Regions from separate parts of the Barrientosiimonas humi genome, predicted to be linked through region 1. Evidence: riboswitches for the same ligand, from Rfam matches in the RefSeq annotation. Region 1 holds a riboswitch; each other region holds the start of a gene.
The links. Region 1 has a riboswitch for S-adenosylmethionine ahead of FB554_RS12110 (transporter substrate-binding domain-containing protein). Riboswitches for the same ligand answer to the same signal wherever they lie in the genome.
Positions count from the first base shown of each region.

Region 1 (7,474 bases):
CCGGCTCGGGGTGCTGCGCCGCCTCGCGCACCCCGTCGAGGGCGACCCCGAGCACGGCCCGCTGCAGGTCGTCGTCGCGTCGGTGCGCGCGCTGATGCAGCCCATCGCCAAGGGCCTCGGCGACCTCGAGCCGGTCGCGCTGCAGGTGGGCGACGAGCGCCCGCTCGAGCAGGTCGTCGAGGCGCTCGCCGCCGCGGCCTACACCCGCACCGACATGGTCGAGCGGCGCGGCGAGTTCGCCGTGCGCGGCGGCATCGTCGACGTCTTCCCGCCCACCGAGGAGCACCCGCTGCGGGTGGAGTTCTTCGGCGACGAGGTCGACGAGGTGCGCCACTTCAAGGTCGCCGACCAGCGCACCATCGCCGCCGACGAGGCCGGCGCCCCCGAGGAGCTCGGGCTGTGGGCGCCGCCGTGCCGCGAGCTGCTGCTCACCGACGACGTACGCCTGCGCGCGGCCGAGCTCGCCGAGCAGCTGCCCGGCGTGGCCGACCTGCTGCACAAGGTCGCCGAGGGCATCGCGGTCGAGGGCATGGAGTCCCTCATGCCCGCGCTGCTCGCCGACGGGATGGAGACGCTGCTCGACGTGCTGCCCGAGGGCACCCACGTGGTGCTGTCCGACCCCGAGCGGGTGCGCACCCGCGCGCACGACCTGGTCGCGACCAGCGAGGAGTTCCTGCAGGCGTCGTGGGCCAACGCCGCCGCCGGCAACGCCGTGCCCGTCGACCTGGAGTCGGTGCTCGGCACCGCGTCCTACTGGGGTCTCGCCGACCTGCGCGAGCACGCGCTGGAGACCGGGCGCCCCTGGTGGTCGCTGTCGTCGTTCGCCAGCGACGAGGACCTCGCCGAGTTCGTCGAGGACTCCCTGCCCGGGGAGCGGGTGACCGTCCCGACCGAGGAGGTGCCGGCGTACAGGGGGAACACGGAGCAGGCCGTCGCAGACCTGCGCTCGTTCGTCGAGGCCGGCCGCCGCGTGCTCGTCGTCACCGAGGGTGCGGGGCTGGGGCAGCGGGTCTCGGAAGTGTTGCGCGACAACGACATTCCCGTGCGCGAGCTCACCGACCTGCAGCCGCGCACGGTCGAGGTCGCGACCGGCTCGTTCGGTCACGGCTTCGCGCTGCCGACCTGCGACCTGGTCGTGCTCACCGAGGCCGACCTCACGGGCGCGGCCGGCGCCACCGGCGGCAGCACCAAGGACATGCGCAAGATGCCCTCGCGCCGGCGCAACGTGGTCGACCCGCTGCAGCTGCGCAAGGGCGACTTCGTGGTGCACGAGCAGCACGGCGTCGGCAAGTTCGTCGAGATGATGCAGCGCACCGTCGCCGGCGCGACCCGCGAGTACCTCGTGGTCGAGTACGCCAGCAGCAAGCGCGGCCAGCCCGGCGACCGGCTGTTCGTGCCGACCGACCAGCTCGACCAGGTCACGCGGTACGTCGGTGGCGAGCTGCCCACGCTCAACAAGCTGGGCGGGTCGGACTGGCAAAAGACCAAGTCGCGCGCCCGCCGGCACGTGCGCCAGATCGCGGGGCAGCTGATCCAGCTGTACTCCGCGCGGATGGCCTCGCCCGGTCACGCGTTCGCGCCGGACACCCCGTGGCAGCGCGAGCTGGAGGACGCCTTCGCCTACATCGAGACGCCCGACCAGCTCTCCAGCATCGACGAGGTCAAGGCCGACATGGAGAAGTCGGTGCCGATGGACCGGCTGATCTGCGGCGACGTGGGTTACGGCAAGACCGAGATCGCGGTGCGCGCGGCGTTCAAGGCGATCCAGGACGGCAAGCAGGTCGCGGTGCTCGTGCCGACGACCCTGCTGGTCAAGCAGCACCAGCAGACCTTCTCCGAGCGCTACGCCGGCTTCCCGGTGACGGTGCGCTCGCTGTCGCGCTTCCAGTCCGACAAGGAGGCGCGCGAGGTCATCGCGGGGCTGGCCGACGGGTCGGTCGACCTGGTGATCGGCACCCACCGGCTGCTGTCGAACGAGATCAGGTTCAAGGACCTCGGCCTGGTCGTGGTCGACGAGGAGCAGCGCTTCGGCGTCGAGCACAAGGAGCAGCTCAAGCAGCTGCGCACGGCCGTCGACGTGCTCGCCATGTCGGCCACGCCGATCCCGCGCACGCTCGAGATGGCGGTCACCGGCATCCGCGAGATGTCTACTCTCGCAACGCCGCCCGAGGAGCGGCACCCGGTCCTGACCTTCGTCGGCGGGTACGACGAGAAGCAGATCACCGCGGCGATCCGGCGTGAGCTGATGCGCGAGGGACAGGTCTTCTTCGTGCACAACAAGGTGCAGTCGATCGAGAAGGCCGCGGCCCGGCTGCGCGAGCTGGTGCCCGAGGCCCGCATCACCACAGCGCACGGGAAGATGAGCGAGCAGCGGCTCGAGGAGGTCGTCGTCGACTTCTGGGAGCGCCGCTCCGACGTGCTGGTCTGCACCACGATCGTCGAGACCGGCCTGGACATCTCCAACGCCAACACCCTCATCGTCGAGCGCTCCGACGTGCTCGGCCTCTCCCAGCTGCACCAGCTGCGGGGACGCGTCGGGCGCGGCCGCGAGCGGGCGTACGCCTATTTCCTGTTCCCGCCCGACAAGCCGCTCACCGAGACCGCGCACGACCGGCTCGAGACGATCGCCAGCCACACCGACCTCGGCGCGGGCATGCAGGTCGCGATGAAGGACCTGGAGATCCGCGGCGCGGGCAACCTGCTCGGCGGTGAGCAGTCCGGCCACATCGCCGGCGTCGGCTTCGACCTGTACGTCCGCATGGTCGGCGAGGCGGTCGCCGACTTCCGCTCCGACGGCACGGCCGAGAAGCCGCCGTCGGAGGTGAAGATCGAGCTGCCGGTCGACGCCCACCTGCCGCACGACTACGTGCCGGGGGAGCGGCTGCGGCTGGAGGCGTACAAGAAGCTCGCGACCGTCGAGGACGAGGCGGCGCTCGCCGCGATCGTGGAGGAGCTGGAGGACCGCTACGGCACGCCTCCGGAGCCGGCCCAGCACCTCATCGAGGTGGCGCGGCTGCGCACGGTGGCCCGCCGCGCCGGCATCAGCGACATCGCGGTGCAGGGCAAGAACGTGCGGTTCTCCCCGGTCGACCTGCGCGAGAGCCAGGCGCTGCGGCTGCAGCGGCTCTACAAGGGGACGGTCATCCGCGAGGCGATGCACCAGATCCTGGTGCCCGCCCCGCGCACCGCCGCCGTCGGCGGCCGCCCGCTGCGCGACACCGAGGTGCTGCAGTGGGCACGCCAGCTGATCGAGCAGGTGCTGCTCGACAGCGCCGCCGCAGCCTGACCCGCCCCCGCCCCCGCCCCGCCCCTCGGACCCCCGCAACTCCGCATGAAACCGGGTTACGTGCATTTGACCCCCATGCATTGAGGTCAAACGCACGTAACCCGGCTTCATGCCCGGGTGGGGGTGGGTCTCGTGGCCGGGTGGGGTCCTGTCCGGGTGGTGGGGCTCTCGACAGGCGAGACGACCGCGGGGCCTCCTTGTCGCCACGCAATGGATTCCATAATCTCTCGTTAGGTCTTGAGCGTCAGCGCGAAGCCCCGGCTCGCTGGCCAGCAACCCTCCGACGCGGTGGGGTGCTCCGGGTGACGACCTGGCTCGGTCGCAGCAGCGGCCGCGCAAGCGCGATCCAGGAGACTCACGGATGAACGGCAACCAGGCCCTCGTGCGCCGTCGCCACATCGATCTGCTGCAGGTGGCAAGCGACCTCTGTCGCTGACAGGTAGACCCCGAAAGTCCCTGTCCTGCAAGGGGATCCGCCGACAGGTCGGCGATCCCGCACCGGCTGCCGCGAGCGTACGCCCGCCCGCCGGTCCGTCCGAAGGAACCCTCCGTGACGTCCAACCCTTCTCTCGACCGCCGCACCCTGCTCGCCGGCGGCCTGACCCTGCTCGCCGGGGGCGCCCTCGCCGGGTGCGCCGACCCCGGCAACGCCGCGACCCGCGCGGCGGGCTCCAGCAGCGGCGCGCAGCGCGTGACCGGCGCGAAGAACGCGGCGGCGGCCGCCCGGCTCCCGGCCGCCGTGCGCGAGCGCGGCAGCATCGTCATCGGCAACGCCGCGGGCGGTGGCGGCACCCCGCCGCTGGCCTTCCTCGCCGAGGACAACACGACACCGACCGGGGTCGAGGTCGACCTCGCGCGGCTGCTCGCCGAGATCCTCGGCCTGCGCGTCGAGCAGCCGGTCACCTCCTGGGAGAACCTCTTCCTCAAGGTCGACGCCGGCACCTTCGACGCGGTGCTGTCCAACGTCACCGTGACCGAGGAGCGCAAGGCCAAGTACGACTTCGCCACCTATCGCAAGGACGACATCTCGGTCGAGGCCAAGAAGGGCGCCACCTGGCGGGTGCGGTCGGGGGCCGACATCGCGGGGCGCACGCTCGCCGTCGGGTCCGGCACGAACCAGGAGAAGATCCTGGTCGACTGGAACGCCGCCAACGTCAAGGCGGGGCGGCCCCGGGCGACGATCCGCTACTACCAGAACCCGGCTGATCGCTATCTCGCGCTGCAGTCGGGCCAGATCGACGCCTACGTCGGGCCGAGCCCCAACGTGCGCTACCACATCGACACCGCGAAGCAGACGGTCGAGATCGGCCGCTTCTCCGGCGGCGGGTCGCGGCAGGGACTCATCGGCGTGCTGAGCAAGAAGGGGTCGGGTCTCGCGCCCGCCTTCGCCGCCGCGGTCGACGCAGCGATCGCCGACGGCAGCTATCGCGCCGTGCTCGACCGCTGGGGCGTGCAGGCCGACGCCGTGCCGCGCTCCCTGGTCAACCCGCCCGGTCTGCCCAAGTCCTGAATCGCCTTCGGAACAAAGGGAATCCGCACATGGCACTCATCGCCACGATCACCGGCAGCCCGACCGCACCGTCGCGCACCGACGCCGTCGTCGACCACGTCGCCCGGCGCGCCGCGGTGCGTGGCCACCAGGTGCAGGCCATCGCCCTGCGTGACCTCCCGGCCGAGCCGCTGCTGCGCGCCGACCCCACGGCGCCGGCGGTGGCCGACGCGGTCGCCGCGATCGAGCGGGCCGACGCCGTCATCGTCGGCACGCCCGTCTACCGCGCGTCGTTCTCCGGTCTCCTCAAGGCGTTCCTCGACCTGCTGCCGCGGGACGCGCTGTCCGGCAAGGCGGTCCTGCCGCTGGTCACCGGGGGCAGCCTGGCGCACGCCCTGGTCGGTGACTACGCGCTGGCGCCGGTCCTGCGGTCGCTGCAGCCGGCGTACGTCGGGGGCGGGCGGTTCGTCCTCGCCGAGCAGGTGCGCCTGCACGAGGGCGGCGGAGCCGTGCTCGCCCCTGAGGTGCTCGCCGCCCTGGGCGCCGTCGCCTCGGCGTTCGTCGCCCGCCTCGAGGGGCGGCCGGCGGAGGCTGCTGCCCCCGCGACCGACCGGCCGGCCGAGGTGACCGCGCGCGTCGTGCCCGTCGACGACCCCGTGCTGCGCCCGCTGCTGGAGGAGCTGCAGGTGGAGTACGGCACCCGCTACGCCCGCGACAGCGTCAACGAGCGCCTGGTCGAGGTGCCGGTGACCGACTTCGACGCCCCGCACGGTGCGTTCGTCGTGCTGGAGCGCGCCGGCGTGGTGGTCGCGGGCGGTGCGATCCGCCGGCGCGAACCGGGCGTCGCCGAGGTCAAGCGGATGTGGACCGCCCACCACGCCCGCCGGCAAGGCCTCGGTCGTCGTGTCCTGCAGGAGCTGGAGGAGCAGGCCCGGCGCCTCGGGTACCACCGCATCTTCCTCACCACCGGGCCCCGCCAGCCCGAGGCGCGGGGGCTCTACCTCGCCGCCGGCTACGCCCCCCAGTTCGACCTGCACGCCGACCCCGAGGAGCTCGGCCACCTCGCCTTCGAGAAGCCCCTCGTCACCTCGGTGCAGACCCTCGCCAGCTGAGTCGGTCCCCGCCGCTCTCAGCCGAATCCCGTTGAAGGAGAACCCATGTCAACCTCGTCCACCTTGCGCGCAGGCCCCGCGCGCGACGCCGCGGCCGCCCCGCCGCCGCGTGCCGAGGCGCCGGCGAGCAGCTCGTCCCTGACCGTCGTCCCGCGCCGCAACCCGTGGCGCTGGGTGGCCACCGCCGTGGTGGCCGTGCTGCTCGCGCAGCTGGTGAACGGCCTCGTGACCAACCCCGCGTGGGAGTGGGGCACGGTCGGGTCCTACCTGTTCTCCCGGACGGTCATCAACGCGCTGGGCATCACCATCTGGCTGACCGTGCTCGGCACCGTCCTCGGGTTCGCCCTCGGCGTCGTGCTCGCCGCGATGCGCCTGTCGGGCAGCCCGGTGCTGCGCGGCGCCGCCTGGACCTATGTCTGGGTCTTCCGGTCGGTCCCCCTCATCGTCCAGCTGCTGTTCTGGTTCAACATCGCCTACCTCTACCCGCGCCTGGGCTTCGGCGTCCCGTTCGGCCCCGAGCTGGTCACCATCGACTCCAGCACCGCCATCGGGGCGATGGGCGCGGCCGTGCTCGGCCTGACCCTGCACCAGGCCGCCTACTCCGCCGAGATCGTCCGCGCAGGCATCGGCTCGGTCGACCAGGGGCAGCTGGAAGCGGCTGCGGCACTAGGGCTCTCGCGCCGTCGTCAGTTCTTCCGGATCGTCCTTCCGCAGGCGATGCGCTCGATCCTGCCCAACGCGACCAACGAGGTGATCAGCCTCTTCAAGGGCACCTCGATCGTGTCGGTGCTCGCGATCCCCGAGCTCTTCTACCAGGTGCAGGTGATCTACGGGCGCACCTCGCAGGTCGTGCCGCTGCTCATCGTCGCGACCATCTGGTACGTCGTCCTCACCACGGTGCTGTCCGTCGCGCAGTACTACCTCGAGCGCCGCTACGCCCGCGGCAGCTCCCGCGAGGCGCAGGCGCCGACGCCGCTGCAGCGCCTGCGCTCCCAGGCCGCCGAGTGGCGCGCCGGCGCCCAGACCGCACGGACGGGACAGATCCGATGACCGCCGAGACCACGACCACCACCGAGACCACCGATCCCCAGAACCGCCAGCCGCTCGTCGAGATCGACTCCGTCTCCAAGCGATTCGGGCCCCACCTGGTGCTGGACGACGTGTCGCTCACCGTCCCGCACGGCAGCGTCACCGCCATCATCGGACCGTCCGGCTCGGGCAAGTCGACCCTGCTGCGCACGGTCAACCACCTGGAGAAGGTCGACGGCGGGCTGATCCGGGTCGACGGCGAGCTCATCGGCTACCGCCGTTCCGGCGACAACCTGCACGAGCTGCCCGAGCGCGAGGTGCGACGGCAACGCTCGAAGATCGGGTTCGTCTTCCAGGACTTCAACCTCTTCCCGCACCTGACCGTGCTGGAGAACGTCGTCGAGGCCCCGGTGTCGGCCCAGCGCCGCGACCGGTCGGAGGTGACCGAGCTCGCCCGGTCGCTGCTCGCGCGCGTCGGCCTCGCCGAGAAGGAGGGGGCCTACCCGCGCCAGCTCAGCGGCGGCCAGCAGCAGCGGGTCGCCATCGCCCGCGCCCTCG
Region 1 is NZ_VFOK01000001.1:2,576,843-2,584,316, reverse strand. It holds gene mfd (transcription-repair coupling factor) at 1-3,286, shown strand, start outside; SAM riboswitch class IV at 3,520-3,634, shown strand; gene FB554_RS12110 (transporter substrate-binding domain-containing protein) at 3,837-4,796, shown strand; gene ssuE (NADPH-dependent FMN reductase) at 4,826-5,887, shown strand; gene FB554_RS12100 (amino acid ABC transporter permease) at 5,933-6,937, shown strand; gene FB554_RS12095 (amino acid ABC transporter ATP-binding protein) at 6,934-7,474, shown strand, end outside.

Region 2 (7,474 bases), 2.3 Mb from region 1:
AGCGACAACAGCTCGAACGGCCACACCCAGGTGCCGAAGAGCCGGGTCGCGAGCGCCTCGGTGCCGGGCGAGCGCACGTCGGCGCGGCCGGCGTACGCACTGATCAGGACCGCCGCGACCAGACCGCCGGTGCCCGCGGCGACGACCAGGCCGGCGAGGCGGGTCAGCGGGCTGGTGTCGTGGGCGGTGGTCGGGCCGGTGGGGGCGCGGGTGAGCATGAGCGCGAAGATCACCAGCACGACGATCGCCCCGACGTAGACGATCAGCTGCACCAGCGCCACGAGCTCGGCGCCGAGCACGAGGTAGCAGCCGCTCAGCGCGCCCAGGCTCACCACGAGCCACAGCGCGGCGTGCAGCAGCTGCTTGGTGGTGACGGCGCGCACGGCAGCGCCAGCGGTGACCAACCCGGCGAGCACGAAGAAGACGTCGTGCGTCGTCATGCGTCGCCGGCCCTGTGGTCGTCGGACGTCGGGTCGGTCTTGGCGTCGCCGGTCTTGGCCTCGTCGGGCTTGGCGTCGCCGGCCTTCGGGTCCTCGGGCGAGGCGGACGTACGGATGACGCGGGGGCCGCGCACCGGCTTGCGGGCGGCGAGGGCCTCGGTGGGCTCGGCCGCGCCGGGGTCGAGCGGCGGGGGTGGCGGCACGGTCGGCATCCACTCCTCCAGCTGCTCCTTCTCGTGCAGCAGGTCGCGGATGTCGTGCTCGGCGTACTCGAAGTGCGGGCTCCAGAACAGCGCGTCGAACGGGCAGACCTCGATGCAGATCCCGCAGTACATGCACAGGCTGAAGTCGATCGCGAACCGGTCCAGGACGTTCTGCTGGCGGTCGCGCCCGCCCTCGGGGCCGGCGGGGATCGTCTCCTTGTGCGAGTCGATGTAGATGCACCAGTCGGGGCACTCGCGCGCGCAGAGCATGCACGAGGTGCAGTTCTCGGCGAGCAGCGCGATGACGCCGCGGGTGCGCGGCGCCAGGTCGGGCTGGCGCTCGGGGTACTGGTGGGTGTGCGCAGGTCGGGCCATCGTCCGGGCGGTGGTGGCCATGCCCTTGACGAGGCCCGGGACGAGGCTGCGTCGGTTGCTGGGCCCAGGCATCACGTGATCCGTCCGAGGTGGCTCCTTCGGGAACGCTCGCACGCTACCGGCCAGGAGGGACGTGACCTAGCAGCCGCTCCGAGAACGGACATCACGCGGTGAGGACGACGCCGACGCCGGTGATCGCCAGCTGCACCAGGGCCAGCGGCACCAGGCCCAACCAGGCGAGTCGCTGCAGCTGGTCCTCGCGCAGCCGCGGCCACGACACGCGCATCCAGATGATGAGCAGCGCGACCGCGAACCCCTTGAGCAGCGTCCACAGCCAGCCGAGCGCGCCGTCGAACGGGCCCGTCCAGCCACCGAGGTAGACCACGGCGACCAGCAGCGACATCACGACGATCCCGGCGTACTCGGCGAGCAGGAAGAACGCGAAGCGCAGCCCGGTGAACTCGGTGTAGGGGCCCATCACGACCTCGGAGTCGGCGATGGGCATGTCGAACGGCGGGCGCTGCAGCTCGGCGGTCGCCGCCACCAGCAGCACCAGGGCCGCCGGTGCCTGCCACAGCAGCCACCACGGCGTCCACGCGTGCGCGATGCCGGTGAGCGAGAGGGTGCCGCCGGCGAGGGCGAACGAGGCGCAGGCCAGGATCAGCGGCAGCTCGTAGCTGACGAGCTGGGCGGCCGAGCGCATCGCGCCGACGAGGGCGTACTTGTTGCCCGAGCCCCAGCCGGCCATCAGCGTGCCGAGGGCGCCGATGCCCGAGACGGCCAGCAGCACCAGCAGGCTCGCGGGCACGTCGGCGCCGACCAGGGTCGGCGAGAACGGCACGACGGCCATCGCGAGGAGGTACGCCACCAGCGCCACCGCGGGCGCGGCCCGGAAGACCCATCGGTCGGCGGCCGCCGGGACGATGTCCTCCTTCTGCGTGAACTTCACGCCGTCGGCGATCAGCTGGGCCCAGCCGTGGAACCCGCCGGCGTGCATCGGGCCGAGGCGGCCCTGCATGTGGGCCATCACCTTGTGCTCGGTCTGGCCGACGAGCAGCGGCAGCACCAGGAAGGCCACGAGCACGAGCGCGGCGCGCACGCCGGCCTCGAGCCAGGTCATCTCCATCACCGCGGCCCCCACGAGGAGTCGGGCACGCCGGGCGGCAGGTTCTTGCGGCGACCGCGGCGGGGCGCGGGCGAATCGCCTGACTCCCCAGGGTCTTTCGCGCCCGGCCACGGCTTGGAGACGCGCGCGGCGAGCACGAAGTCCTTGCGCAGCGGCCGCCCCTCGAAGCCCTCGGGGAGCAGCAGCGGGCGGATGCCGAGCCGGCTGCCGTCGTCGAAGTCGGTGAACTCCAGGCCGAACATCTCGTGCGTCTCGCGCTCGTGCCAGGCGGCGCCGCGCCACAGCGTCGTGAGGCTGCGCAGCGGCTCGGTCTCCGGCACACGGGTGCGCACCAGCACCGACCGCAGCGCGCCGGGCGTGACGTCGTAGAGGTGGCTCACGACGTCGAGACCTCCCTCGTCACGGTCGGTCTCGTCGACGGCGGTGAGGAAGTCGAAGAACGCGAAGCCCTCGGCGCGCAGCTGCTCGTGGAGGGCGTACCACTCCTGCGGCGGGCAGTCCCGCCGCTCGGCGTCCAGGCTCATGACGGGTCGCCCTGCGGCGGCTCGGCCGGCTGGTCCCGGCGCACGAGCGGGCGGGTGACCGCGCCGGCGAAGCGGCGCCGGTCGGCGTACGACCGGGTGGTCAGGCGCTCCTCGGCGATCTGCTGCTGCAGCACGAGGATGCCGTGCAGCAGCGCCTCGGGGCGGGGCGGGCAGCCGGGCACGTAGACGTCGACCGGGATCAGCTGGTCGACGCCCTTGGTGACGCAGTAGGAGTCCCAGTAGGGGCCGCCGGAGTTGGAGCAGGCGCCGAAGGAGATGACGTACTTCGGCTCGGGCATCTGGTCGTAGAGCCGGCGCACGGCCGGCGCCATCTTGTCGGTGACCGTGCCGGAGACGACCATCAGGTCGGCCTGGCGCGGGCCGGGGGCGAACGGGATGACGCCGAGCCGGATGAAGTCGTGCCGCGCCATGCTGCCGGCGATGAACTCGATGGCGCAGCAGGCGAGCCCGAAGTTGAAGACCCACAGCGAGTAGCGCCGCCCCCAGTTGAGGATCAGCCGCATCGGCTTGGGCGCGGCGGCCTGGAGCGGGCCGACGCGCGGGGTGGGCAGGTCGACGGTCACGGGGTCCACCTCAGCAGGCCGCGGCGCGCGGCGTGCGCGAGCCCCACGACCAGCACGCCGATGAAGATGCCCATCTCGACCAGGCTCGCGACCCCGAGGTCGGCGTCACGCAGCACCGTCGCCCACGGGAAGAGGTAGACCGCGTCGACCGCGAAAACGACGTAGAGGAAAGCAAATCCGAGGTAGCGCACCTGCGACTGGGACCAGCCCTGACCGACCGGGTCGACGCCGGACTCGTACGTCGTCAGCCGGGCCGGCGTCTGCGACACCGGCGCCAGGAGCCGACGCATCAGCATCGCCGCGCCGAACAGCAGCACTCCGGCGAGCGCGACGACGACGACGACGAGATAGCCGACGAGGGGACCCTTCACGGGACCAGAGCCTAACGAGCCGCTGCCGGTCGGTGAGGGAGGTCACCCCCGCTCGTTTTGACCTCTCCTTATGCGATGCATAACGTGGACGGCGGTCGAGAGACCCAGCGACAAGCCCTGGCTGGCTGGGCGGCAACCCTCACGGATGTGGCGGGGTGCTCCAGGTGAGACCCGGTCCGACAGCCCTGTCGGACAAGCACATTCGCGCCGGCGATTGTGCCGCGGTCGACGATGCCGGACGGGTGAGCCTGCGAGCCCGTGCGGAGGAGGAGACGCGGCAGAAGGTCCTGGCGTGCTGTTTCTCGAGGAGTGCCTCCGACATGTCTTCCCCCTCTTCCGGCGCGGACGCGACGGGCCAGATCCCGCCGCTGCCGCCGTACCCCGGGTCGCGCGGGCGGGGTGTGCGCACGGCGATCACCGCCGGCGGCCTCGTCGTCGCGCTAGCGGCCGGGTTCGGCCTGGGCCGCGCGACCGCGGACGACGGCGGCAGCGCCTCGGCCGACGAGCCGCGCGAGGTCACCATCGGCACCACCGAGGCGAGTGCGGAGTGGTGGCCGCCGCTGCAGCGGCTGGCCCGCGAGAACGGCATCGAGATCAAGCTCGTGTCGTTCTCCGACTACACCCAGCCCAACCCCGCGCTGGCGCAGGGGCAGACCGACCTCAACCTGTTCCAGCACCTGCAGTTCCTCGCGAGCTACAACAGCAACGACAACCAGGACCTCACCCCGATCGGGTCGACCCAGGTCGTGCCGCTGCCGCTGTACTCCAAGAAGCACACGGCGCTGAACCAGATCCCGCAGGGCGGCAAGATCGCCATCCCCAACGACCCCACCAACCAGGCGCGGGCGCTGCTCGTGCTGCAGCAGGCGGGGCTGCTGAGGCTCAAGGGCGGCGGCAACGCGCTGTCGACCCCGGCCGACATCGACCGTGCCGCCTCGAAGGTCACGGTGCAGCCGGTCGACGCCGCGCAGACCGTCGCGTCGCTGCCGTCGGTCGACGGTGCGGTCGTCAACAACAACTTCGCGCTCGACGGCAACCTCGACCCCAAGTCGGCGCTGTTCCAGGACGACCCGAAGAGCAAGGCGGCCGAGCCCTACATCAACGTCGTCGTCGCCCGCGCCGAGGACAAGGACGACCCGACCTACCGCAAGATCGCCCAGCTCTACCACTCCCCCGAGGTCGTCGCCGCGGTGAAGCGGCAGTCCAAGGGCACGTCGGTCGTCGTCGACCGCCCCGCCGACCAGCTCGGCAGCATCCTGACCCGGCTCGAGAAGGACGTGGCGGGGTCATGAGCGAGTCGATCATCAGCCTCGACCGGGTCGGCAAGACCTTCTCGCGGGGCGGGTCGCAGGTGACCGCGCTGGACGAGGTGACCCTGGACGTACGCCGGGGTGAGGTGTTCGCCGTCATCGGCTTCTCCGGTGCCGGCAAGAGCACGCTCGTGCGGCTGATCAACGGGCTGGAGCTGCCGACCAGCGGCACGGTCACCGTGCAGGGCCAGCAGCTGAACTCGTTGCGCCCCAAGCAGATCCGCGCGCTGCGCAGCGACATCGGCATGGTGTTCCAGCAGTTCAACCTGCTGCGCTCGCGCACGGTGTACGGCAACGTCGCCTACCCGCTCGAGGTCGCCGGCTGGAAGCCGGAGCAGATCTATCGGCGGATCACCGAGCTGCTGCACTTCGTCGGGCTGACCGAGCGCGCGTGGGCCTATCCGGAGGAGCTGTCCGGCGGGCAGAAGCAGCGCGTGGGCATCGCCCGGGCGCTCGCCACCAACCCGCCGATCCTGCTGGCCGACGAGTCGACCAGCGCGCTCGACCCGGACACCACGCGCGAGGTGCTCGCGCTGCTGCGCCGCGTCAACGAGGAGCTCGGCATCACCATCGTCGTGATCACCCACGAGATGGAGGTCGTGCGCAGCCTGGCCGACCGGGTGGCGGTGCTGGAGTCGGGGCGCCTGGCCGAGCTCGGCCCGGTGCGCGACATCTTCGCGAACCCGACGGCCGGGGCCACCCGGCGCCTCGTCGGCGCCACGCTCGACGCGGTGCCCGACGCCGACGACCTCGCGCAGCTGCGCGCGCGGCACCGGGGGCGCATCGTCACCGTCACCGTGGCCGCGGGCCGCAGCCTCGGCGCGGTGCTCGGCCGTGCCAGCGAGCAGGGCGTCGAGCTGGAGATCGTGCACGGCGGCCTGACCTCGATGAAGGAGGAGTCGCTCGCGACGTTCACCCTGAGCCTGCGCGGCGAGCCGGACGCGGTGGAGCGGATGGTCGCCGAGCTGCGCGGCATCGGTGCGGTCGAGGAGGCCGGTGACCACGGACGTACGGCGGGCGAGGCGGGCGAACCGCTGCAGGAGGTGTCGGCCTGATGGGGAGCACCGACTGGGCCCAGCTCGGGCCGCTGCTGCAGGAGTCCCTGCTGCAGACGCTGCTGATGGTCGGCGTGACCGTGCTCGTCGGCGGGGCGCTCGGGCTCGCGCTCGGCGTGCTGCTCGTGACCACGCGGCCCGGCGGCATCCTCGCCCACCGCGGGCTGCACACCGTGCTCAACGTGATCGTCAACATCGTGCGCCCGATCCCGTTCATCATCTTCATCACCGCCGTGGGGCCGCTGACCCTGCAGGTGATGGGCACGACCGTCGGCACCCGCGCCGTGCTGTTCCCGCTGGCGCTGGCCGCGACGTTCGGGATCTCGCGCATCGTCGAGCAGAACCTCGTGGCCGTCGACCCCGGCGTGATCGAGGCGGCGCAGGCGATGGGCGCCTCGCCCTGGCGGATCATCCGCACCGTGCTGGTGCCCGAGGCGCTCGGGCCGCTGGTGCTCGGTTACACCTTCGCGCTCGTGGCCGTCGTCGACATGACCGCGATCGCCGGGGCCATCGGTGGCGGCGGACTCGGGCAGTTCGCGATCACGTACGGCTATCAGCGGTTCAACTGGGTCGTCACCGGGGTGGCGGTCGTGGTGATCATCGTGCTGGTGCAGCTGGCGCAGTTCTCCGGCAACGCGTTGTCGCGAAAGGTCATGCGGCGCTAGCGATCTCGGCCGGCGGGTCGGTCAGCCGGCGGTCCAGCCGCCGTCGATGGCGTACGACGAACCGGTGATCATCGAGGCCTCGTCGCTGGCGAGGTAGGCGATCAGCGCGCCCACCTCGGCCGGCTCGATGAGCCGCTTGATCGCCGACTTGGCGAGCATGACGTCGCCGACGACCTGCTCGCGGCTGATGCCGTTCTCCCGCGCCTGGGCGTCGATCTGCCCCTCGACCAGGGCCGTGCGGACGTACGCCGGGTTGATGCAGTTGCTCGTCACCCCGTGCGGGCCGCCCTCGAGCGCCGTGGCCTTGCTGAGGCCTTCGAGGGCGTGCTTGGCGGTGACGTAGGCCGACTTGTAGGGCGAGGCCACCAGCCCGTGGATCGAGGAGACGTTGACGACGCGGCCCCATCCGCGGTCGTACATGTGGGGCAGGCACGCGCGCACGAGCAGGAACGGCGCCTCGACCATGAGCCGCTGGATCTGCCGGAACGCCGCGACGTCGAAGTCCTGGATCGGCGCGACGACCTGCATGCCGGCGTTGTTGACGAGGATGTCGAAGTCGAGGCGCAGCCCCGCGAGGCCGTCGGTGTCGAGCAGGTCGATCGGCCACACCTGACCGCCGATCTCGGCCGCGACGGTGCTGGCGCGCTGCTGGTCGCGGTCGGCGACGACGACCGTCGCACCCTGGGCCGCGAGCGCCCGGCTCGCCGCCTCGCCGATGCCGTTGGCGCCGCCGGTGACCAGGGCCTTGCGTCCGGTGTGAGAGCTCATGCGCCTCATCATGCCGGGCCGGCGACGCGCCCGCCGACCGGCCGGCAGCCCTC
Region 2 is NZ_VFOK01000001.1:277,871-285,344, reverse strand. It holds gene FB554_RS01340 (NADH-quinone oxidoreductase subunit J family protein) at 1-440, opposite strand, end outside; gene FB554_RS01335 (NuoI/complex I 23 kDa subunit family protein) at 437-1,090, opposite strand; gene FB554_RS01330 (complex I subunit 1/NuoH family protein) at 1,182-2,138, opposite strand; gene FB554_RS01325 (NADH-quinone oxidoreductase subunit C) at 2,144-2,668, opposite strand; gene FB554_RS01320 (NADH-quinone oxidoreductase subunit B) at 2,665-3,192, opposite strand; gene FB554_RS01315 (NADH-quinone oxidoreductase subunit A) at 3,249-3,623, opposite strand; SAM riboswitch class IV at 3,717-3,828, shown strand; gene FB554_RS01310 (MetQ/NlpA family ABC transporter substrate-binding protein) at 3,944-4,915, shown strand; gene FB554_RS01305 (methionine ABC transporter ATP-binding protein) at 4,912-5,988, shown strand; gene FB554_RS01300 (methionine ABC transporter permease) at 5,988-6,653, shown strand; gene FB554_RS01295 (SDR family oxidoreductase) at 6,675-7,421, opposite strand.
Region 2: another riboswitch for S-adenosylmethionine. It lies ahead of FB554_RS01310 (MetQ/NlpA family ABC transporter substrate-binding protein); the one in region 1 lies ahead of FB554_RS12110 (transporter substrate-binding domain-containing protein).

Region 3 (7,474 bases), 170 kb from region 1:
GCGCTGCCGGGTGAGCGCGGCGGGGACCGCGCGCTGCCCGCGCCGCCCGGCATGGACGCCTTCCCGAAGCCCGGCGAGGTCGCCGTCTCCCCCGCGCTGCGCGACCTGCTGGCGTCACGCCCGGCCGACCAGCGACCGGTGGGTCCGGTCACCGCCGAGCTCGGCACCGACGGGCTGATCGGCCCCGACCAGCTGGTCGCGGTCGTGGGCGCCCGCCCCGGTGACGCGGCGCTGCAGGGCCCGGCCTGGAGCTCGGCCAACACCCCCGGCGACTTCGCCGGCCCGACCGAGATCCACGACTTCACCGGCAGCCCGGCCGCGGCCGAGAGCGACGAACGCGGCTACGTCCAGCTCGCGCTGGTGGCCTCGATCCTGCTGGTCATCCCGGTGCTCACGCTGACCGGCGCCGCGGCCCGGCTCGGCGCCTCCCGTCGCACCGACCGCCTCGCGCGGCTGCGCCTCGCCGGCGCCTCCGGGCGCACCGTCGCGGGCGTCGCGGTCGTCGAGGCCGGGGCGATCGCGGTGACGGGCGCGCTCGCGGGGGCGACGGCGTACGCCCTGCTCCTGCCGCTCGTCAGCCGCATCCCGGTCGGGGGCTCCGCGTTCACCCCCGGGCAGCTGTGGGTCGGCGTGCTCGGGCTGCTCGCGGTGACCGCGCTCGTCGCGGCCCTCGGCATCGCCAGCGCGCTGGTGCCGGTGCGGCGGATCCTGCGCGACCCGCTCAGCGTCGCCCAGCAGCACGCCCAGTCGATGCCGCTGCTGTGGCGCGTGCTCGCCGCCGGCGCCGCGGCCCTGGCCTTCCACCAGCTCACCCGCAACGGCGACACCTCGTCGGTCGGCGTGCTGATCGCGTTCGCCGCGGTGTTCGGCGTGCTCGCGATCGTCGGTCCGGTCGTGGTGACGCTGCTCGGCCGGATGGTCGTACGCCGGGCGCAGCGCCGCGCCGACAGCGCCCGGCTCATCGCCGGCCGCCGGCTGCTGGACGACCCCCGCGCCGGGTGGCGCAGCGTGTCCGGGCTGGTCATGGCCAGCTTCGTCGCGGGCTTCCTCGCGCTGTTCTCCGTCGGTGGCGGCGGGGTCGTGTGGGGTCAGGAGCGCGAGCTGGAGATCGCCGTGACCGCCGAGCAGGCTCCCGGCGCGCTCGCGAAGGCCCGGTCCGCCCTGGCCGACGCCGACGTCGAGGCCACCCCCGTGCGCGGCGACGACAGCGGCGCGCTGCTCTTCCTCGACGCGGGCGAGCGCGCGTGGAGCACCGTCGTGGTGCCGCTGCCCGCCGACCCCGCCGAGGAGAACCGCGCCCGCGCGGCCGTCGCCCGAGCCTTCCCCGGCGCGCCCACCGCGAGCGGCGGCGACGTGGAGAACCGCGCCGACCAGTTCGCCCGCGACTTCCGCGCCGCGAGCGTGGTGGTGCTGCTGGTGTCGTTCCTCGTCGCCGCGGCCTCGACCGGGATCGTCGCGGCGGCCGCCGTGCTCGACCGCCGGGAGAACTACCGCCGGCTCTGGCAGGCAGGCGTCCCGCTGCCGACGCTGGACCGCGCGCGGGTGCTCGAGAGCACCTCGCCGATGGTCGTGTGCGCCTCGCTCGCGGTCTTCGCCGGGCTGTTCGCCGCGGCACCGATCACCCTCTCCGGCGGGTCGGTCAGCGGCACCGGAGCCCTGCTGCTGGTACTCACCGTCGCGCTCGGCGCGGCTGGCGTGCACCTGGCGATCCGGGCCAGCCGCGGCCTGCTCCGCTCGGCCGCGCAGTCCTGAGAACCGTTCCGCCCCAACCTGATTCGCCCCTCACCCCACCCTGCACAGAGATCGGAGAACTCCCATGCGCACCTCCCGGGTCATCGTCCCGCTCGTCCTGCCCCTCCTCCTCGTCGGCGGCGGCCTCGCCTCCGAGCAGCTCGCCAAGCGCACCCTCGAGGACGACGTCCGCACCGCGGTCACCTCGCTCTATCCCGAGGAGCGGGTGAGCTCGATGAACGTCCGCGGCCGGCCGTACGTCGTGTCGAGCCTGAACGGGGAGGTGTCGACGGCGTACGTCGAGCTGGCGCCGGGTCGCGACGCGCGGCGCCAGCTGCTCGTGCAGGAGCTGCGCCCCGACGAGGGCAAGGTCGGCCGCAGCCGGATGTTCGTGACGCTGCCGTACGCCGACGGCCAGCAGGGCAAGCCGCAGCTGACCCGCAACGACGCCTACACCGACCGCGCGACCGTCGACGGCCGGACGGTGACCTATCGGGCCTCGGTCGACGGGCGCACCGTGACCGTGCGGGGCACCGGCGTCGACCGGCTGCGCACGGCGCTGCCCGAGGGCACCTCGTGGAGCATGGTCGGCACCCCTGCGGCCACCGAGCGCGGCGTGCTCGTCGAGGTCGAGGCCGACGACGTGCGCCTCCCCCGCGCGTAGGCTGCGCGAGCAACCCCGTTCACGAGGAGCGCCCCGATGCCCTGGCTCGCCCTGCTGATCCTCGGGCCGCTGCTGCCCGCGGCGCTGCTGGAGGCCGTGAGCGACCCGCCGCCGCTGCTGCTGGCCGGATCCGTCGCTGCCGCAACGGTTCTCGCGTGGTGCGCCTTGCAGGTGGCGCGGGGCAGGCGGGAGCCGGCACCGGCGTACGGCTGGGCGGGCGTGGCCGCGCTGGTGCTGCTCAGCGCGACCGCGACGAGCCGCGAGCTGTGGCCCATCACGCTGGGCTGGGCGGTCGTCGCCCTCGCCGGTGCGCTCGCGTCGCGGCTGCGCGGCAACGCCGAGCTGGTGGCGCTGTGCGCGCTGGTCGCGACGGCGGTGCTGACGCCGCTGACGATGCCCGACACGGGGGTGCTGCTCGCGCTGTTCCTGGCCACGGCGATGGCGACCGCGGTGGGTGTCGGGCTGCAGGTGCGCTCGGGTCGGGAGCAGGCGGTGACCGCGCGGCGGCAGGCCGTCGCCGAGGAGCGCGCCGGCATGGCCCGCGAGCTGCACGACCTCGTCGCGCACGAGGTCACCGGCATCGTCGTGCTCGCGCAGGCCGCGGCGGCCGCGACGCCCGACCCGACCACGGCCGACGTGCTGCGCCGCATCGAGCGGTCGGGGCACGACGCGCTGGCCCAGATCCGCGCGATGGTGCAGACGCTGCGCGCCGACGAGGAGGCCGAGCTGCGCCCGACCGGCGGCGGAGCTGCCGGCCTGCGCGACCTGGTGGCGGAGTTCGCGACGTCGGGCCGGGCCCGGGTGGACGCCCGGATCGACGACCTCGACCTGCCCGCCGCGCACGACGCCGCGCTGCAGCGCGTCGTGTCGGAGGGGCTGACCAACGTGCGCCGGCACGCGGGTGAGGCCACCGTCGTGGAGGTGTCGGTGACGCAGCGCCCCGGCGGTGTCGGTCTGCGGATCGTCAACGACGGCAGCGGAACTCGCGGCATCGGACCCGGCAGCGGTTACGGCCTGGTCGGGGCGCGCGAGCGACTCGAACGCCTCGGGGGCCGCCTCGACACCCGCCTCGAGCAGGACCGGTGGATCCTGGAGGCAGACCTGCCCCTGGCCGACCCGAAGGACGGTGCGTCGTGATCCGCGTGGTGCTCGCCGACGACCAGGAGATGGTGCGCATGGGGTTCGCGATGATCCTCGAGCGGGCCGACGACATCGAGGTCGTCGCGCAGTGCCGCGACGGGGTCGAGGCGCTGGAGGCGATCCGGCGCGAGCGGCCCGACGTGGCGCTGCTCGACATCCGCATGCCCAAGCTGGACGGCCTCGCGGTCAACCGGCAGGTCGCCGGCCAGACCCGGGTCGTCATCGTCACGACGTTCGACCACGACGACTACGTCGACACCGCCCTGGCCGACGGCGCGGTCGGCTTCCTGCTGAAGGACTCCGGACCCGACCTGCTGGTCTCGGCGATCCGCGCGGCGGCCAGCGGGGACGCGCTCATCAGCCCCGAGCTGACCGTGCGTCTGCTGCAGCGCACCCGCGCCGCCGGCTCGTCCGCGCCCGCCGTGCCCGGCGTCGCCGACCTGTCCGAGCGGGAGCTGGACGTCGCGCGCCTGGTGGCGCGCGGACGTACCAACTCCGAGGTGGCGGCCGAGCTGTTCATCTCGCTCGGCACGGTCAAGACCCACCTCGGCAGCATCCAGACCAAGCTGGGCGTGCGGAACCGGGTGGAGATCGCCGCCCGGATGTGGGAGTCGGGCCAGGTCTGATCCAGCCTGGTCAGGCGGCGCCGCGCTCGGCGTCGGCCTCGCCCTCGAGCTCGCGCACCAGCGGGATGACCTCCTTGCCGAAGCGCTCGACCTCCTCCTGCACGTGCAGGAAGCCGACGAGCAGCAGGTCGACGCCGACCTTCTTGTACTCGACGATGCGGCGGGCGACCTGCTCGGGCGTGCCGACGAGGCCGGTCTTGAAGCCGTCGTTGTACTGCACCAGGTCCTTGAAGTCGGAGCCGGCCCACATGCCCTTGCCGTCCGAGCTGGCCTTGCCGGCCTGCTTCACGGCCTCGCCGAACGCCTTGACCTTGTCCTCGTCGGCGTTGTCGATGATGTCCTGCACCACCTGGCGGGCCTCGTCCTCGGTGTCGCGCACGACGGCGAACCCGTTGAGCCCGAAGCCCGGCCGGCGGTCGTGCTCCTGGCCGTAGCCGGAGACCTCCTCGACCTGGTCGCGCACGTCCTCGACGGTGTTGCCGTTCATGAAGTACCAGTCCGACAGGCGGCCGGCCATCTTGCGGGCGCTGGTGGAGTTGCCGCCCTGGAAGACCTCCGGCGGCGTGCTCGGCTGGGGGCGGAAGGTGAGGTCGCGGGTGCGGTAGAAGTCGCCGCGGAAGGTGAAGTCGTCGGTGCTCCAGGCGCCCTTGAGCACCTCGATGAACTCCTCGGAGCGGCGGTAGCGCTCCTCGTGGTCCAGCCACGGCTCACCGAGGTTGGTGAACTCCTGCTTGAACCAGCCCGACACGACGTTGAGCGCGAACCGGTCGTTGCTCCACTCCTGCGCGGTCGCCGCGAGCTTGGCGAGCACCGCCGGCTGCCAGAAGCCCGGGTGGACGGCCGCGATGACCTTCAGCTTCTCGGTGTTGGCGAGCAGCAGCTGCGAGAACGAGGTCGACTCGTGCTGGGCGTCGGCGCCGTAGGACGCGAGGTAGCGCACCTGCGTCAGGGCGTACTCGAAGCCGTTCTGCTCGGCCACGCGCGCCGTGTCGATGTTGTACGCCGGTGAGTGGTTCGTGCGCTGCGGCAGCGTGCTCACGACGAGACCACCGGACACGTTGGGCACCCAGTAGGCGAACTTCAGAGGGTCGACAGACATGCGTGAAACTCCTTGTGGGGTTTGGGTTCTCGAGGTCCGGTGCGCTGCGCGCGACTCAGTCGAGCGCGCGGTAGACCGCGTCGTGGTGCACCAGCGGACGCACGCCCTCGGCGCGCTCGAGGTCGGTGACCTCCGCCGTCACGACGAGGCTGTCGCCGGCCTCCAGCACGCCGACCACGGCGGCCGACAGGCGCAGCACCGGGTCGGTGAGCGCGGGCAGCTCGTCGGCGTGCCAGCGCCAGGTGCCGTCGTAGGCGAACCGCTGGCTGCGGTCGGCGGAGAAGCGGCGGGCGAGGTCAGCCTGCCCGTCGGCGAGCAGGTGCAGGGCCACCCGGCCGGACTGCTCGATCGTCGACCGGCTCGAGCTGGTGAGGTTGAGGTTGAACGACACCAGCGGCGGGTCCACCGACACCGACACCACGGAGATCGCGGTGAAGCCGACCGGCTGACCAGCGTGCGAGCTGGTGATGACCCAGGCGCTGCTGGCCGCCTGCCGGAAGGCCGGGCGCAGGTCGATCGGGGCGTCTCGTCGGGGCAGCACGGTGAGGGGTTGTGACATCGCGGAGCGTCCTCTCGGCCATCGGTCCTGGCGTTAGCACCTTCCTCGGGCGAGGCGGTTGCTGCGGCGTCGACGAGCCAGGTCTCTCAGCCGCTCTGGATGGGATAACGAGACGTTATTGAGAGGTCCGCCAGTCGGGCAAGCCCTGTCCAGCACCTGGGACCAGGGCCAGCCCGTCGGCCACCACGCGTCCGGCGTGGATCACCGTGCGGTCGGTGCCGCGGTCCATCACCGCCGAGGTCACGGTCTCGCCGTCGACCAGCAGCAGCTCGGCCGGGTGGCCCACCTCGAGACCGGGCCGGTCGGCGACGCCGCCAAGCCGCGGCGCGGTCGCGTCGAGCACCGCCGCGCCGCCCACGGTCGCGATCGCGACGCAGTGCTCGATGAGCTCGTCGGCCCGGAAGCCGTGGGTGAACGCCAGCTGCCAGGTGCGGTCGAGCATGTCCGCGTTGCCGTAGGGCGACCAGTAGTCGCGCTGCCCGTCCTCCCCCAGCCCCACGCGTACGCCCGCCTCGGCGAGCGCCGTCAGCGGCAGTCCCTGCTGCCTGGCCGGGGCGACGGTGGCCATCGCGATGTCGAGCTCGGCGAACGTCTCGACCAGCCGCCGGGTGGTGGCCTCGTCGACCGAGCCGAGGTCGTACGCGTGGGACATCGTGACCTGCCCCTGCATGCCGAGCGCGCGCACCCGCTCGATCACCAGGTCGGTGCTGAACACCCCGAGGTGCCCGGGCTCGTGCAGGTGAATGTCGATCGGGACCTGGTATCGCTCGGCCAGCTTGAAGACCACGTCGAGGTGGCCCTTGGGGTCGCGGTCGAGCGTGCACGGGTCGATGCCGCCCATCACGTCGGCGCCCTGGCGCAGCGCCTCCTCGAGCAGCGGAACCGTCCCCTCCTCGCGCAGCAGCCCCGCCTGCGGGAAGGCGATGACCGCGACGTCGCAGCGGCCCGCGTGGGTCTCTTTGGCCCGGCGCACCGCGTCGAACCGCTCGAGCCCGGCGTCGACGTCGATCTGGGCGTAGGAGCGAACCCGCGTCGCGCCGCGGGCGATCATCCGGCCGAGGGTCAGCTCTGCCCGCTCGGCGACCGGCAGCTCTGCCGAGCGCCAGTTGGCGCGGTCGTTCATCACCATCGGCCAGATGCCCGGCGAGCCGGTGTGCTCGCGGAACGGCAGCCCGATGCGGGTGGAGTCCAGGTGCACGTGCACGTCGGAGAACGACGGCAGCAGCAGCCGGCCGCGTCCCGGCACCACCTGCGGCTCGACCCCCTCGGGCAGCGCGGCCACGATCCGGCCGTCGAGGACGGCGACGTCGGTCGCGCTCCGGCCCCACGGGCGTACGTCGGTGATGAGCAGGGCGGTCATGCGGGCTCCTCGTCGGTGGGCTCGGTGCGGGGTCCGGGGGTGGTGGGCCAGACGGTAGCCGCCGAGGTAAGCCTCGACGCCCGCGTGGTGATCGTCGCGCTGATGACGCTGACGGGGTCGTTCGTGCTCGCGGCACTCCTGGCCCAGAGCGTGATCCACCTGTGAGGTAGCGTCCGAAGCATCCGTAACCGCCTCGCCCGAAGGGGAGACCCCGTGAGCACCACGCCCGTCAAGGTGGCCGTCACCGGCGCCGCCGGCAACGTCAGCTACAGCCTGCTGTTCCGCATCGCGAGCG
Region 3 is NZ_VFOK01000001.1:2,402,445-2,409,918, forward strand. It holds gene FB554_RS11255 (ABC transporter permease family protein) at 1-1,752, shown strand, start outside; gene FB554_RS11260 (hypothetical protein) at 1,817-2,395, shown strand; gene FB554_RS11265 (sensor histidine kinase) at 2,432-3,532, shown strand; gene FB554_RS11270 (response regulator) at 3,529-4,161, shown strand; gene sfnG (dimethylsulfone monooxygenase SfnG) at 4,172-5,260, opposite strand; gene FB554_RS11280 (flavin reductase family protein) at 5,316-5,819, opposite strand; SAM riboswitch class I at 5,835-5,925, opposite strand; gene FB554_RS11285 (amidohydrolase family protein) at 5,935-7,179, opposite strand; gene FB554_RS17810 (hypothetical protein) at 7,222-7,344, shown strand; gene FB554_RS11290 (malate dehydrogenase) at 7,393-7,474, shown strand, end outside.
Region 3: another riboswitch for S-adenosylmethionine. It lies ahead of FB554_RS11280 (flavin reductase family protein); the one in region 1 lies ahead of FB554_RS12110 (transporter substrate-binding domain-containing protein).

Region 4 (7,474 bases), 2.4 Mb from region 1:
CCATCGGGATCAGCGACGACACGGCGAGCAGCCGCTCGACCTCGACCTGCACGCACGTCTCCTCGAGCACCTCGCGCTCGGCGGTGACGTCGGGCTCCTCGCCCGGGTCGCAGATCCCGGTGACGGGCGTCCACAGGCCGTTGTCGGAGCGGCGCACCAGCAGCACCTGCTGGCGCCCGTCGACCTGGCGCAGGACGTACGCCGACGTCCCCGGCAACCACAGCAGTCGGGTGCCGACGTGCTCGCGCAGGTCGGCGACGTACTCCGGGATCGGCATGACCCGAGTCTAGGAACCCGGGCCGACCACCTCAGACGGCCACGGGGGTGCGCGCCTCCGCGCGGTCGAGCGCGGCGCGCAGGTCGGCGACCAGGTCCTCCGGGGCCTCGATGCCCACCGAGAAGCGCAGCAGCCCGTCGCCGATGCCGGCGACCGCGCGCGCCTCGGGACTCATCGACGCGTGGGTCATCGTGGCGGGGTGGGCGACCAGGCTCTCGGTGCCGCCGAGCGACTCGGCCAGGGTGAAGCAGTGCAGCCCGTCGACGAACGCGCGCACCGCCTCCTCCCCGCCGCGCAGCTCGACCGACAGCATCGCGCCGAAGCCGTCCTGCTGCCGCGCGGCGATGTCGTGGCCCGGGTGGTCGGCGAGCCCGGGGTAGTGCACCCGCGCGACGGCCGGGTGGTCGAGCGCGGCGTCGACGAGGGCGCGGGCGTTGTCCTGGTGAGCGCGCAGCCGCACGTGCAGGGTGCGCAGCCCGCGCAGCGCGAGGTAGGAGTCGAACGGGCTGCCGGTGACGCCGAGCACGTTGCCCCAGTAGGCCAGCTCCTCGTGCAGCTCGGGCGTGGCCGCCACGACCGCGCCGCCGACGACGTCGCTGTGCCCGTTGATGTACTTCGTCGTCGAGTGCACGACCACGTCGGCGCCCAGCTCGATCGGTCGCTGCAGCAGCGGCGACAGGAACGTGTTGTCGGCGACCACGAGCGCGCCGGCCGCGTGGGCGGCGTCGGCCACCGCGCGCACGTCGGTGAGGCGCAGCAGCGGGTTGGACGGCGTCTCGACCCACACCACCTTCGGGCGCTCGCGCAGCGCCTCGGCGAGCGCGTCAGGATCGGTGAGATCCACTGTGCGACAACGGAACTGGCCCTTCGTCGACAGCGAGTCGAACAGTCGCCAGCTGCCGCCGTAACAGTCGTGCGGCACGACGATCGTGTCGCCGGGCGCGAGCAGCGCGGTCGTGCACAGCGCGATCGCGGACATCCCGGTCGAGGTGATGGTGCCGCCGAACCCGCCCTCGAGCGTGGCCAGCGCCTCGCCGAGGAGGTCGCGGGTGGGGTTGCCCGAGCGGGTGTAGTCATACTGCCCGCACTCGCCGAACCCGCTGAAGCTGAAGGTGCTCGTGAGGTGCAGCGGCGGCACGACGGCGCCGTGGGTGGGGTCGGCGTTGATGCCGGTGGTGAGTCCGCGGGTGAGGCGGGAGATGTCAGTCATGGTGTCCTCCTGGTCACAGGTGGCCAGCCATGCGGACCGGAGGCTGCGCGTCACCGGCGCCTGGTCAGACGTCTGCGACGCTCCATCTTCCGGCTGGCCCGAGGGCCGCCGCAGGACTTGGCACCTTTTCCGCGAGTTGCCTCGCGGAAGGCTGCCCCGGCGTCAACGGGCCTGTCCCTCAGCCGGTCTTGATGGATGTTGCGCGCGCCACGTTAACCGACCCGGCGCCGCCGTGTCCGGCACCGTCCGCTGGGTGAGCCGCGACGGACGTACGCCTAACATCACGCAGGTGAGCGAGCAGACCACCGCCAACCCGTTCCGGCCCGACGACTGGGCGCCCGTGCCCGGGTTCGAGGACCTCACCGACATCACCTACCACCGCGCGGTCGACGTGGGGTGCGTGCGGGTGGCGTTCGACCGGCCCGAGGTGCTCAACGCGTTCCGGCCGCACACCGTCGACGAGCTCTATCGCGTGCTCGACCACGCGCGGCGCACCCCCGACGTCGGCTGCGTGCTGCTCACCGGCAACGGGCCCGGCCCCGAGGGCACCGGCGCGGCCGGCAAGTGGTCGTTCTGCTCCGGCGGTGACCAGCGCATCCGCGGGCGCAGCGGCTATCAGTACGCCGACGGCGACACCGCCGAGTCCGTCGACGAGCGACGGGTCAAGGCCGAGGGCGGGCGGCTGCACGTCCTGGAGGTGCAGCGGCTGATCCGCACCATGCCCAAGGTCGTCGTCGCGGTCGTGCCCGGGTGGGCGGCCGGCGGCGGGCACAGCCTGCACGTCGTGTGCGACCTGACGATCGCGAGCCGCGAGCACGCCCGGTTCAAGCAGACCGACGCCGACGTGGGCTCGTTCGACGCGGGCTACGGCTCGGCCTACCTCGCCAAGATGGTGGGCCAGAAGTTCGCCCGCGAGATCTTCTTCCTGGGGCGGACGTACACCGCCGAGGACATGCACCGGATGGGCGCGGTCAACATCGTCGCCGACCACGCCGAGCTCGAGGCCGAGGCGCTGCAGGTCGCCCGCGAGATCATGGGCAAGAGCCCGCAGGCGCAGCGGATGCTGAAGTTCGCGTTCAACCTCACCGACGACGGCCTGATGGGGCAGCAGGTGTTCGCGGGCGAGGCGACGCGGCTGGCGTACATGACCGACGAGGCCGTCGAGGGACGCGACCAGTTCCTGCAGAAGCGCGACCCCGACTGGTCCCCGTTCCCCTGGTACTTCTGAGCGTCGCTGCGCGAAGGCAGTTCGCGGCCGGGCCTCGCGCCAGGCCCCGCAGACGGTGCCCCGATCGCGCGGACCGGCGTGAACTGCCTTCTCAGGGCGACACCCGGTGGATCTTGTGCTGCGCCGCCTGCGCGCGCGGGCGCACCACCATCGAGTCGATGTTGACGTGCTTGGGGCGGGTGGCGACGAACGCCACGCACTCGGCGATGTCCTCCTGGGTCAGCGGGTCGACCACACCGGCGTAGACCGCGGCGGCCTTCTCGGCGTCGCCGTGGAAGCGCACCAGCGCGAACTCGTCGGAGGCCACCATCCCCGGGTCGATCTCGCACACGCGCACCGGCTGGTCGAACATCTCCAGCCGCAGCGAGCCGACCATCGCGCGCACCGCGTGCTTGGCCGCGACATAGCCGCCGCCACCCTCGTACGACACGTGCGCGGCGACCGACCCGATCACGATGACCTCGCCCTCGGCGGCGACCAGCGCCGGCATGAGGTCCTGCACGCAGCGCGCGACGCCGATCACGTTGGTGTCGTACATCGTTCGCCACTCGTCGAGGTCGGCCTCGACCACCGGCTCGGTGCCGAGCGCTCCCCCGGCGTTGGCGACGAGCACGTCGAGCCGGTCGCCGACCTCGCGCGCGAGCGCCGCCACGTCGTCGGCCTTCGTCACGTCGCAGGTCACCGCGCGGCCGTCGATCTCGGCGGCCAGCTCCTCGACGCGCTCGGTGCGCCGCGCCGCGCAGATCACCTCGAAACCCTCGGCGGCCAGTCGGCGGGCGCTCGCCCGTCCGATGCCGCTGCTCGCGCCGGTCACCACTGCCAGGGGACGTGCCGTCATGGCGCCATTCAACACGGGCCTACCCTGGCCGGGTGCCCCCCATCCGCCCGTACGCCGTCGCGCCCGACCGGCTGCCGGCGTACGTCGAGGCGCTGGCCGCCATGCTCGAGGGCGACGGCCCCGCCCTGCTCCCCTACGAAGACGGCGACCCCGAGCCGGCCGTCCCCGACGACGCCGACCTGCCCGACGACCTCGGCCTGGTCGTGTCCACGTCCGGGTCGACCGGCGCGCCCAAGCGCGCGATGCTCACCCGGGCCGCGCTGCGCGCGAGCGGCACCGCCACGCACGACCGGCTCGGCGGCGAGGGCATGTGGCTGCTGGCGCTGCCCGCGCAGCACATCGCCGGCACCCAGGTGATCCTGCGCTCCCTTGCCGCGCGCCGAGCACCGTTGCTGCTCAACATGATCGACGGCTTCCGCACCGCGGACCTGGTCGACGCGCTCGCGTGGGCGCCGCCGGTGCGGCGCTACACCTCGCTCGTGCCGACGCAGCTCGCGACCGTGCTCGACGACCCCGAGGCGACCGAGGCGCTCGGCACGTTCGACGGCGTGCTCGTCGGCGGCGCGGCCACCGCACCGGCGCTGCTGGAGCGGGCGCGCGCGGCGGGCGTCGCGGTGCGCACGACGTACGGCATGAGCGAGACCGCGGGCGGCTGCGTCTACGACGGGGTGCCGCTCGAGGACACCGCCGTGACGATCGGCGACGACGGGCGCGTGGGGCTCTCCGGGCCGACCGTGGCGTCCGGCTATCTGGGCGAGTCCGACCGCACCGCAGCGGTTTTCGACACCGACCCGACCACCGGCGCCCGCCGCTTCTGGACCGACGACGTCGGCGAGCTGCGCGACGGGGTGCTGCACGTGGTCGGACGCCGCGACGACCTCATCACCACCGGCGGCCTGAAGGTCGCCCCCCGCCTGGTCGAGGAGGCGGCCCTCGGGCTGCCCGGGGTGCGCGACGCCGTCGCGGTCGCGACACCGCACGAGCGCTGGGGGCAGGCGGTCAGCCTCGCGGTGGTCGCCTCCCCGGAGCCGACCCTCGAGGAGGTCCGGGCCGGCCTGCGCGAGCTGCTGCCGGCGTACGCCCTCCCCACCCGCCTGCTCGTGCTCGACGCCATCCCCGCGCGCGGCCCGGGCAAGCCCGACCGCGCGGCGATCGCGGCCATGCCCGGGTGGCAGAATCAGGGGTAGGCCGAGACGCGAGAGGTGCGCATGGGACGGGTGCTGATCCCCCTGCTGGGGCTCGCCGTCGTCGTCTACGCCCTCGCCGACTGCATCCAGACGCCCGACGACCGCGTGCGGCACCTCCCGAAGCCCGCGTGGATCGGCGTGATCGCGCTGGTGCCGGTGGTCGGGGCGATCGTCTGGCTGGTGGTCGGACGGTCGCGCCGCACCTCGTTCGGCCCGCCGCGGGGTCGCCCGCCCGGGCCGCGCGGTCCCGACGACGACCCCGACTTCCTGCGCGGGCTCTGACCGCCGAACCACCCGACCGACCCTGTCCGCCGGCGCGCCCGAGCGCCCGAATCCCCTTGGAGCACAACACCTATGGCCACCCTGCAGCAGTGGGTCGACGGCGCCCGCCCGCGCACCCTGCCCGCCGCGATCGCCCCGGTGCTGGTCGGCACCGGCAGCGCCTACGCGATGGAGCGCGCGAACCCCGGGCTCGGCCTGCTCGCCGCGATCGTGGCGATCGCGCTGCAGATCGGCGTCAACTACGCCAACGACTACTCCGACGGCATCCGCGGCACCGACGACGCGCGCGTCGGTCCGGTGCGCCTGGTCGGGCAGGGTCTCGCCGACCCGGCCAACGTCAAGCTCGCGGCGTTCCTGTGCTTCGGCGTCGCCGCGCTGGCCGGGCTCACGCTGGTGACGCTGGCCAACACCCCGTGGCTGCTGCTGGTCGGTGTCGCGTGCGTGATCGCCGCGTGGAAGTACACCGGCGGCAAGAACCCCTACGGCTACCTCGGCCTCGGCGAGGTCTTCGTCTTCATCTTCTTCGGGCTGGTCGCGGTGCTCGGCACGACCTACACCCAGGCCAAGCAGCTCGAGCTCACCACCTGGGCCGGCGCGATCGGCGTCGGCGCCATCGCGTGCGCGGTGCTCGTGGTCAACAACCTGCGCGACATCCCCAGCGACACCGAGGCGGGCAAGCGCACCCTCGCCGTGCGGATGGGCGACCAGGCCTCCCGCGTCTTCTTCGCCTCGCTGATCGGGGTGTCCGTGGTGGCCGTCGGCGTGATCGCGCTGGACTACCCCCTCGCGCTCATCGCCCTGGTCGCGCTCCTCGCGGCGGTCCCTGCGGTCCGCGCGGTCGGCGGCGGCGCCACCGGCCGCGCCCTCGTCCCGGCACTGGCCTCGACCGGGATCTACCTGCTGGCGTACGGCGTGCTGCTGGGCCTCGGCCTCTGGCTCACCCAGGCGCTCTGAGGCGCCGCCAGGGGTTGCCCCGGCCGACCCCGGGCGTACGCAGACCGTTCACGAGTGAACGAAATGCGGAGCTGCACCCGCGGGATCCCGGGCCTCCGACGTACAGACCGTTCACCAGTGAACGAAATGCGGAGACGCGCCCCGGCGCCACAAGCACGCACGACTCTCCCGGCGTCGCCCGGCTCACTCCTCGTCGTCGTCCTCGTACGTCCGGTGCTCCTCGGCGCGGGCGCGGCGCGCCTGCACCTTCTCGTCGATCTGCTGGGCGAACTGCTCGCGCGGCCCGGCCAGCAGGAAGACCGACAGGATCGCCGAGGCGAGGGCGGAGATGACCAGCAGCAGGATGCCCCGCATGCCCACGAGATAGAGGGCGCACATCATCCCGAAGAAGACGAGCAGGCGAAGCAGGGTGTAGCGCAGCAACGGATCAGAGCCCCGAGTAGGAGTGCATCCCCACGAAGAAGATGTTGACGACGGTGTAGTTGATGATCACGCACGCGAAACCGGCGAGCGCCAGGTAGGAGGAGCGCTTGGCGTTCCAGCCGGCGGTGAGGCGGGCGTGCATGTAGGCGGTGTAGACGACGAAGATGACGAACGACCACACCTCCTTGGGGTCCCAGCCCCAGTAGCGGCCCCAGGCCACCTGCGCCCAGATCGCCCCGGCGATGACGGTGAACATCCACAGCGGGTAGGCGACCATGTGCACGCCGTACGCCGCCTGGTCCAGAGCGCGCGCGCTCGGCAGGGCGTCGAGCATGCTCCGCCTGCCCTTGCCGGCGGCGGCCGCCGCCTCGCGGCGGGCCTGCACGAGGTAGAGCACGGTCACGACCGCACCGACGGTGAACAGGCCGACCGACAGCGTGGCGATGGTGACGTGGATCGACAGCCAGTAGCTCTGCAGCGACGGCAGCAGCTGGGTGGCCTCGGTGTAGAGCACCATCGCGGCGAGCATCTCGATGAGCAGCACCGGCGCCACGACGAACAGGCCCAGCCAGCGCAGGTCGCGCTTGAGGCTCCACAGCAGGTAGACCACGAGGGTGAATCCGGCTGCGGCGAGGGCGAACTCGTACATGTTGCCCAGCGGCGGACGACTCACCGCGAAGCCGCGCAGCGCGATGGTCGCAGCGAGCAGCAGCATCGCCAGCCAGGTCAGCGACATGCCGATGCCGGCCCACTGCCGCTTGACCGGAGCCTGCGGACCGTCGGCGGGCGGCTGGTCGTCACGGGTGAGCACGGCGGTGGCGCTGCCGGACTCCGAGCTCCCTGCAGCCGCCTTCGTCGCGCCCGCCTTCGTGGCCCCGGCCTTCGTCGCACCGGCGTCAGCCCCGGCCGCGCCGGCCTTCGCCCTGCCACCCTCGGCCGCGTCCTCGGCGGCGTGCTTGCGCCGCGCGGTGGCCGCCAGGTCGGCGGCGAAGGACAGCATGGCCAGGGCGAGGACGACGGCCGAGCCGTAGAGGGCGTACGTCGAGTTGTCGGCCAACGCCTGGTTGGTCTCGAC
Region 4 is NZ_VFOK01000001.1:129,677-137,150, reverse strand. It holds gene FB554_RS00670 (NUDIX hydrolase) at 1-277, opposite strand, end outside; gene metB (cystathionine gamma-synthase) at 309-1,487, opposite strand; SAM riboswitch class I at 1,567-1,685, opposite strand; gene FB554_RS00660 (1,4-dihydroxy-2-naphthoyl-CoA synthase) at 1,777-2,715, shown strand; gene FB554_RS00655 (SDR family NAD(P)-dependent oxidoreductase) at 2,807-3,553, opposite strand; gene menE (o-succinylbenzoate--CoA ligase) at 3,586-4,740, shown strand; gene FB554_RS00645 (PLD nuclease N-terminal domain-containing protein) at 4,762-5,022, shown strand; gene FB554_RS00640 (1,4-dihydroxy-2-naphthoate polyprenyltransferase) at 5,095-5,976, shown strand; gene FB554_RS00635 (DUF4229 domain-containing protein) at 6,160-6,399, opposite strand; gene ccsB (c-type cytochrome biogenesis protein CcsB) at 6,404-7,474, opposite strand, start outside.
Region 4: another riboswitch for S-adenosylmethionine. It lies ahead of metB (cystathionine gamma-synthase); the one in region 1 lies ahead of FB554_RS12110 (transporter substrate-binding domain-containing protein).